DNA from 2 places in the Synechococcus sp. CC9311 genome. Region 2 is predicted to be linked to the other one. Evidence: predicted binding sites of a transcription regulator. Region 2 holds the regulator's gene; the other holds the start of a gene.
The links. The regulator HrcA, encoded in region 2, represses chaperone genes, less so after heat shock. The targets are predictions, from matches to a motif close to TTAGCACTCNNNNNNNNNGAGTGCTAA.
Positions count from the first base shown of each region.

Region 1 (3,411 bases), 310 kb from region 2:
TTGCCAATTGCTGTTGGTACGCACTCTGAGAACTCCAACGTCGAGCGCTGCGAGTAAGGAGACGTGGCCAGGAAGAATGCCGACTTGACCGGTGGTGCTGGGAAGGATCACCTCATCGGCCGAACCATCGAACACGCTCTGGTCTGGTGCCAGAACGCGGAGGGTGAGGGACATGGAAAGAAGGCTGCGGAGAGTTGGAAAGCGTGTTGGTGGTCATGCTCGGGGCGCAAGCGCCCCGATAACGATCACTTGGATTCAGCCGCGATCTTCTCGGCTTTGGCTTTGACTTCGTCGATGTTGCCAACCAGATAGAAAGACTGCTCTGGAAGGCTGTCAAGATCGCCAGCAAGAATTTGATTGAAGCCACTAATTGTGTCTTCTAGTTTCACGTACTTGCCAGGCATGCCGGTGAAGATTTCGGCAACGAAGAAGGGCTGGGAAAGGAACTTCTCGATTTTGCGAGCACGATCAACTGTCTGGCGGTCGTCTTCAGACAGTTCATCCAAACCAAGAATGGCGATGATGTCCTGGAGCTCTTTGTAACGCTGAAGAGTCGATTGAACCGCACGTGCTGTGCGGTAGTGCTCGTCACCCACAACTGCTGGCTGAAGCATGGTGCTTGTGGAATCAAGAGGATCCACAGCGGGGTAGATCCCCTTAGAAGCCAAGGCACGGTTCAGAACCGTTGTGGCGTCGAGGTGAGCGAAGGTTGTGGCAGGTGCCGGATCGGTCAGGTCGTCAGCAGGCACGTAAACAGCCTGAATTGAGGTGATGGATCCTTCCAGCGTGGAAGCGACTCGCTCCTGAAGAGCACCGACGTCGGTACCCAGTGTGGGTTGGTAGCCCACAGCTGATGGCATCCGACCCAAGAGAGCGGAAACTTCAGAACCGGCTTGCACGAAGCGGAAGATGTTGTCCACGAAAAGCAGAACGTCCTGCTTGTTCACATCCCGGAAATGCTCGGCCATGGTCAGAGCTGAGAGACCCACGCGCATACGAGCGCCAGGAGGCTCATTCATCTGGCCGTAACAGAGAGCCACTTTTGACTTCGAGAGATCGTCGGCGTTGATCACGCCGGATTCCTTGAATTCTTCGTAGAGGTCGTTGCCTTCACGAGTGCGCTCACCCACACCGCCAAAGACGGACACTCCGCCATGTTCTTTAGCGATGTTGTTGATGAGCTCTTGAATCAAAACGGTTTTGCCAACTCCGGCCCCACCGAAGAGACCGATCTTGCCTCCTTGGCGATAGGGAGCCAGGAGATCAATAACCTTGATACCGGTCTCGAAAACCTTGGGCTTGGTTTCCAGTTCAGTGAGTTTCGGTGCTTCCCGGTGAATAGGAGACGTGACGTTGGTATTAACGGGGCCTTGCTCGTCAACGGGCTCGCCGAGCACATTGAAGATTCGGCCCAACGTGGCTTCTCCCACAGGCACGGCGATGGGTGAACCTGTGTCCAGGGCTTCCATGCCGCGAACGAGGCCGTCGGTGCCACTCATGGCCACCGCGCGGACTCTGTGGTCACCAAGCAATTGCTGAACCTCGGCGGTTAAGCCGATGGCTTCGCCTGCAGTATTGGTGCCTTCAATGCGCAACGCATTGAGAATTTTCGGGAGTTTGCCGGCTGGAAATTCCACGTCCAGAACCGGTCCGATTACCTGACGGACAACGCCCTTGGAACCGGTAGAGGCAGGAGCAGCAGCGGCCATAAGTAAGGAGATGTGAGAGGGATGCGCAACAGGACGATCCCTTCCTGAGCGGCAGAACCTTAACACTGTCTTGATGTTGCTCCGGCTGTTCGGTCACCCGCACAGCTCACCACTGGTGTAAGACCCATGAACGGATCTAGTTTTGGCACTCAGCGACTTCGAGTGCTAACTCGCATCGTTTGAGTGGCGCCGAGCGCCCTGTCCCTGCTTCTCAAATACTTATGGCAGCTGTTTCCCTCAGCGTCTCCACCGTTAAGCCTCTTGGAGACCGCGTCTTCGTAAAAATCTCTGAATCCGAGGAGAAAACTGCAGGCGGCATCCTTCTTCCCGATACAGCAAAAGAAAAGCCTCAAGTGGGCGAAGTTGTTCAGGTTGGTCCTGGTAAATCCAATGACGATGGCAGTCGTCAGGCCCCTGAAGTCGGTATTGGCGACAAGGTTTTGTACAGCAAGTACGCCGGCACTGACATCAAGCTTGGTAGCGACGAGTACGTGCTTCTGTCCGAGAAAGACATCCTCGCTGTTGTGGGCTGACCGCAAAACCTCTGAGTTTTATCTCAGAAATCACTGAATTTTCCTCTTAAAACTTTTTAATCGCCTCTTATGGCTAAGCGCATTATTTATAACGAGAACGCTCGCCGTGCTCTCGAAAAAGGCATCGACATTCTTGCCGAAGCTGTCGCAGTAACCCTCGGTCCAAAAGGCCGCAATGTGGTACTCGAGAAAAAATTTGGTGCTCCCCAGATCATCAATGATGGAGTCACGATCGCTAAAGAGATCGAGCTTGAGGATCACATCGAAAACACCGGTGTTGCTCTCATACGTCAGGCTGCATCCAAAACCAACGATGCTGCTGGAGATGGCACAACAACTGCCACCGTTTTGGCTCATGCCATGGTGAAAGCAGGCTTGCGCAATGTGGCAGCCGGCGCTAACGCAATCACTTTGAAGAAGGGTATTGATAAGGCTTCCGATTTCTTGGTTGGAAAGATTCAAGAAAATGCAAAGCCGATTGCAGACAGCAACGCAATTGCTCAGGTTGGCACAATCTCCGCCGGCAATGACGAAGAAGTTGGCAAGATGATTGCTGACGCCATGGATAAAGTTGGCAAAGAAGGCGTGATTTCTCTTGAAGAAGGGAAATCCATGGAGACCGAGCTTGAGGTCACTGAGGGTATGCGTTTCGATAAGGGTTATATCTCCCCTTATTTCGCAACAGACACGGAGCGGATGGAAGCGGTTCTTGATGAGCCTTACATCCTCTTAACCGACAAAAAGATCGGATTAGTACAAGATTTGGTTCCTGTGCTTGAGCAAATTGCTCGCACTGGAAAGCCTCTTCTGATCATTGCTGAGGATATCGAGAAAGAAGCTCTCGCCACCTTGGTAGTGAACCGCTTGCGCGGTGTGCTCAATGTGGCAGCCGTGAAGGCTCCTGGTTTCGGTGATCGCCGCAAGGCAATGATCGAAGATATGGCAGTCCTGACCAACGGTCAGTTGATCACGGAAGATCAAGGCCTGAAGCTCGAAAACGCCAAGCTGGAGATGTTGGGTACTGCCCGTCGCGTTACCATCAACAAAGACACCACCACCATTGTTGCCGAAGGCAATGAGGTTGCTGTAAGCACGCGTTGCGAGCAGATCAAGAAGCAGATGGATGAGACCGATTCCACCTATGACAAAGAGAAGCTTCAGGAGCGTCT
Region 1 is NC_008319.1:1,998,280-2,001,690, reverse strand. Features, by position in the region: gene atpC (ATP synthase F1 subunit epsilon) at 1-174, opposite strand, end outside; gene atpD (F0F1 ATP synthase subunit beta) at 246-1,709, opposite strand; gene groES (co-chaperone GroES) at 1,931-2,242, shown strand; gene groL (chaperonin GroEL) at 2,312-3,411, shown strand, end outside.
Region 1: groES (co-chaperone GroES) is a predicted target of HrcA. The motif match lies at 1,852-1,878, and genes of this name have one in related genera.

Region 2 (3,411 bases):
TTGGCTGTGGCTCTCGTCCGAGCAATGCTCCCCGGCCGCTAATCACCCCCATTCCCCGGTAACGACTGATTTGCAGATCAGTGCCAGCCAAACTGCGCGTTTGCCAAAAACGCTGGAGGAAGCGCTTTGCACCGTCTTGATCAAGGCTTGTGAGAGCAAGCACCCAACCCGATGGTGCATCGGCGACGGGTCCAACCAAAGAAAGACTGACCTGGGGACCGATCCAATCCGCGAGTTCTCCCGCAAAGTCCAAGCCCGCTAACGCAAAAGCTCCATCCCGCAATTGCTGCGTACTGTCCCGCGCTTGGCGTCGGCGTGACACGGGAGCCACCGCCTGGGCATACGCAGGCATGCGCACAGGATCAGTGAGCCAATGCAAACTGAGAGATGCGTCTCTCGGGACGAACCGAGCGGCTCGTGGCAACACGAGGGGTTGCCCAACCAGTTTGAGGGGACTCTGCTCTGCCATCGCCCACCACAAGCCCAATGCGGTGGTTAGCAGCAACAACACCGCTGCAGCGACAGCTAATAGGAAGGAGCGCGCCTTCATGAAGCAGCAGGCGTGGGTATGGCCTCATCTTTATTCATGATGAATCCCATGACATCCTCTTCACCCCAATCCATCACCGCCAGAGACCTTCACGAGTGGCTGTCGAGCGGCACCTCCCTTCAGCTTGTTGATGTTCGAGAGCACTCCGAAGTGGAAATTGCTCCCTTCCCCGGACAGGTGGAACATTTACCGCTGAGCGAATCCAATCTCTGGCTCTCCGAGCTGCCCGCAAGGCTGACGACCAGCAAGCCCATCGTGGTGATTTGTCACGCCGGGATCCGCAGCAGGAACTTTGGCTGCTGGCTCTTAGATCAGGGACAGGGTTACGACGTTTGGAACTTAGAAGGTGGCATTCATGCCTGGAGCGTGGAGGTTGACCCCACCGTTCCCCGCTACTGAGCAGCGGTTCATGACAACGCCACCAATCCGAGAGGAAACCTCCGTACGATCGAGATGCTGATTGTGTGCCTGTGCAGCCGCTGCCCCGCCGACAACAGGAGGTACTCAGGGCCACGGTGCACCACTACGTCGACACCATTGAGCCAGTGGGAAGCCGCACACTGGTTCAAAGGTTCGATCTGCAAGCCAGTGCTGCCACAGTGCGTTCAGCCATGGGGGCCCTTGAGCAACGGGGTCTTCTGACCCAACCACACACGTCTGCGGGACGGGTTCCAAGCCCAAATGGATACCGACATTACGTGGACTGCTTGCTCCCTAGGCCCGGAGCAATCGCCCAACATCTCGATCAAGAGCTCAACCAACTCAGCCTTCGCTGGGCAGCTCTTGATGACCTGCTCCAAAACATGGCTAGGAGGCTCACCGACTTCACGGGACTGATGAGCCTGATCACTCACCCCACCCAAAGCCAACCCGCACTGGAAGCCATCCGACTGGTTCGCAGCGAGGAGCGGTTGCTGGTGATGTTGGTGAAGAATTCCAGCCAAGCCAGTCACCTCAACCTGCGGCTGCCACACGGCAGTGAACATCAAATCGAAGCGATGGATCAGTGGGCGCGCCGGCAGCTCGATGGCAACGGCAGTTTGAATTGGAACGCACTTCCAAGAGAACTGCAGGCCTGCGGCAGGGCCCTCCGGGATGCCATCGACAGCCATCAGACCTTGGAGACCGCTCAAGAGACCAAGGCCTTATTTCACGGTGTATCTCGTCTCGTCGCCGAGCCCGAATTCAGCCAAAGCGCCAAGGTCAGACCACTCCTAGAACTGATGGATCAAAGTCCCGGAGCCGTGACCCTCTCCGCTCCCGGTCCTGGCTGCGGCGTCTGGATTGGCCAAGAACATCCTGAACAAGCTCTTCACCAATGCTCAGTGGTCCAAGCCACCTACACGAGCGCCACTGATGGAGTCGGACACGTGGCACTTGTGGGTCCGATGCGCATGGCCTATGCCACAGCACTTGCTGCAGTGAAGAGTGCTGCACATCGTCTCGACTATCTCCTGAACTGAGATGGCGCTCCAGGGGAGAACATTGAAAACGCGCCTCGCAATCGTCCTCGGACTCAGCATGACGGGGGCGTTGTTTGCCATTTGGGGGGGTGTCAATCAGACAACCAAACAGGATCAATTTGAGACCGCACAGACCACCACGATTGCTTCCAACGATGCAAATCGAAGCGTTGCTAGCGAGAACCTTGATTCACTTCTCGACGAAGAACCTCGCCCTTGGTTATTGGCACAATCACTGCCCCTAAAAGGCCCCTCTGGACTCATCGGAGAGCGCTTCGCCCTGGGAATCGACACCGTTTTACGGGAATTAAACAACCGCGGTGGCATCGCAGGACGACCCGTGAAAATCTGGCGAATCGATGATGGCTATGAGCCAGAAAATACCCTGCGTAATACCCGCTGGTTTGCCGCGGAACCCGATGTTTTGGCCCTGTTTGGCTTTTTTGGTACCCCCACGAGCAAGGCGGCTTTACCGATCGCCAAGAAGGCGGGACTCACGCTCGTTGCACCTCTCACAGGTGCTAGCGCCCTAAGAGCACAAGGCCAGACAGGGGTTTTGCACTTCCGTGCAAGCTATGGGGAGGAAGCCCGACGCATCGTCAACCACCTCGTCAACGACGGCTTCGTGAGAATTGCCGTGGCATATCAAAACGACGCCTATGGGAAAGATGTGCTTGCAAGCACGGAGAAAGCCTTGCAGAGCCACGATCTCCGCGCTGTCAGCACAGCGGCTCTGCCACGAAACTCAACGGAAACAACGCAAGCAGCCGACACGATTGTCAAATCGAAACCCGATGCCCTCATCGTGATCTCGCTCAGCAAAACGATGGCCTCGCTGGTGAACAACGTGCATCGAAGTGGCAGCCGCCCGCAATTGATGACGATCTCTCCAACAGGGACCAAAGCGCTCTTCCGGGATCTTCCTCAAGCAGCAGCCTTTGGCGTTGGTGTCACACAAGTCGTGCCGTTCCCGTGGGATGCACGGCATCCAGATGTCGCGAGCTATCAACGCCTTTTACGTCAACAGCAGCCGGATGGTGACGTTGATTTCGATTTTTACAGCCTCGAGGGCTTCATGGCAGCGCAATGGCTCGTAAAAGCAATGGAAGCGATCGCTCCCAATGTCACCCGAGAACGCCTTATGAAGGAGCTCAAGCGAACCACTCCGGGGCTACATCGCAGCATTGATCTTGTGTTTCTCGGCAGTGATCCCTGGGAACCCTGAAATCCAATGTCAAATCAATAACCAGCTGGCTGCTGACAACAACACCATGACAAGAAGAGAAATAGGAGGCCAGAATTGTTCATAGAAATGAATACGTTTCAAAATCGTTTTTTTTCGCTCACTTGGCCCCAAGCTGGCCTGCCTCTTAAGAGCTTCAAGATAAAGAACCAGAG
Region 2 is NC_008319.1:2,305,214-2,308,624, forward strand. Features, by position in the region: gene SYNC_RS12060 (DUF3352 domain-containing protein) at 1-550, opposite strand, end outside; gene SYNC_RS12065 (rhodanese-like domain-containing protein) at 599-949, shown strand; gene hrcA (heat-inducible transcriptional repressor HrcA) at 1,021-2,013, shown strand; gene SYNC_RS12075 (ABC transporter substrate-binding protein) at 2,036-3,238, shown strand; gene SYNC_RS12080 (hypothetical protein) at 3,248-3,411, opposite strand, start outside.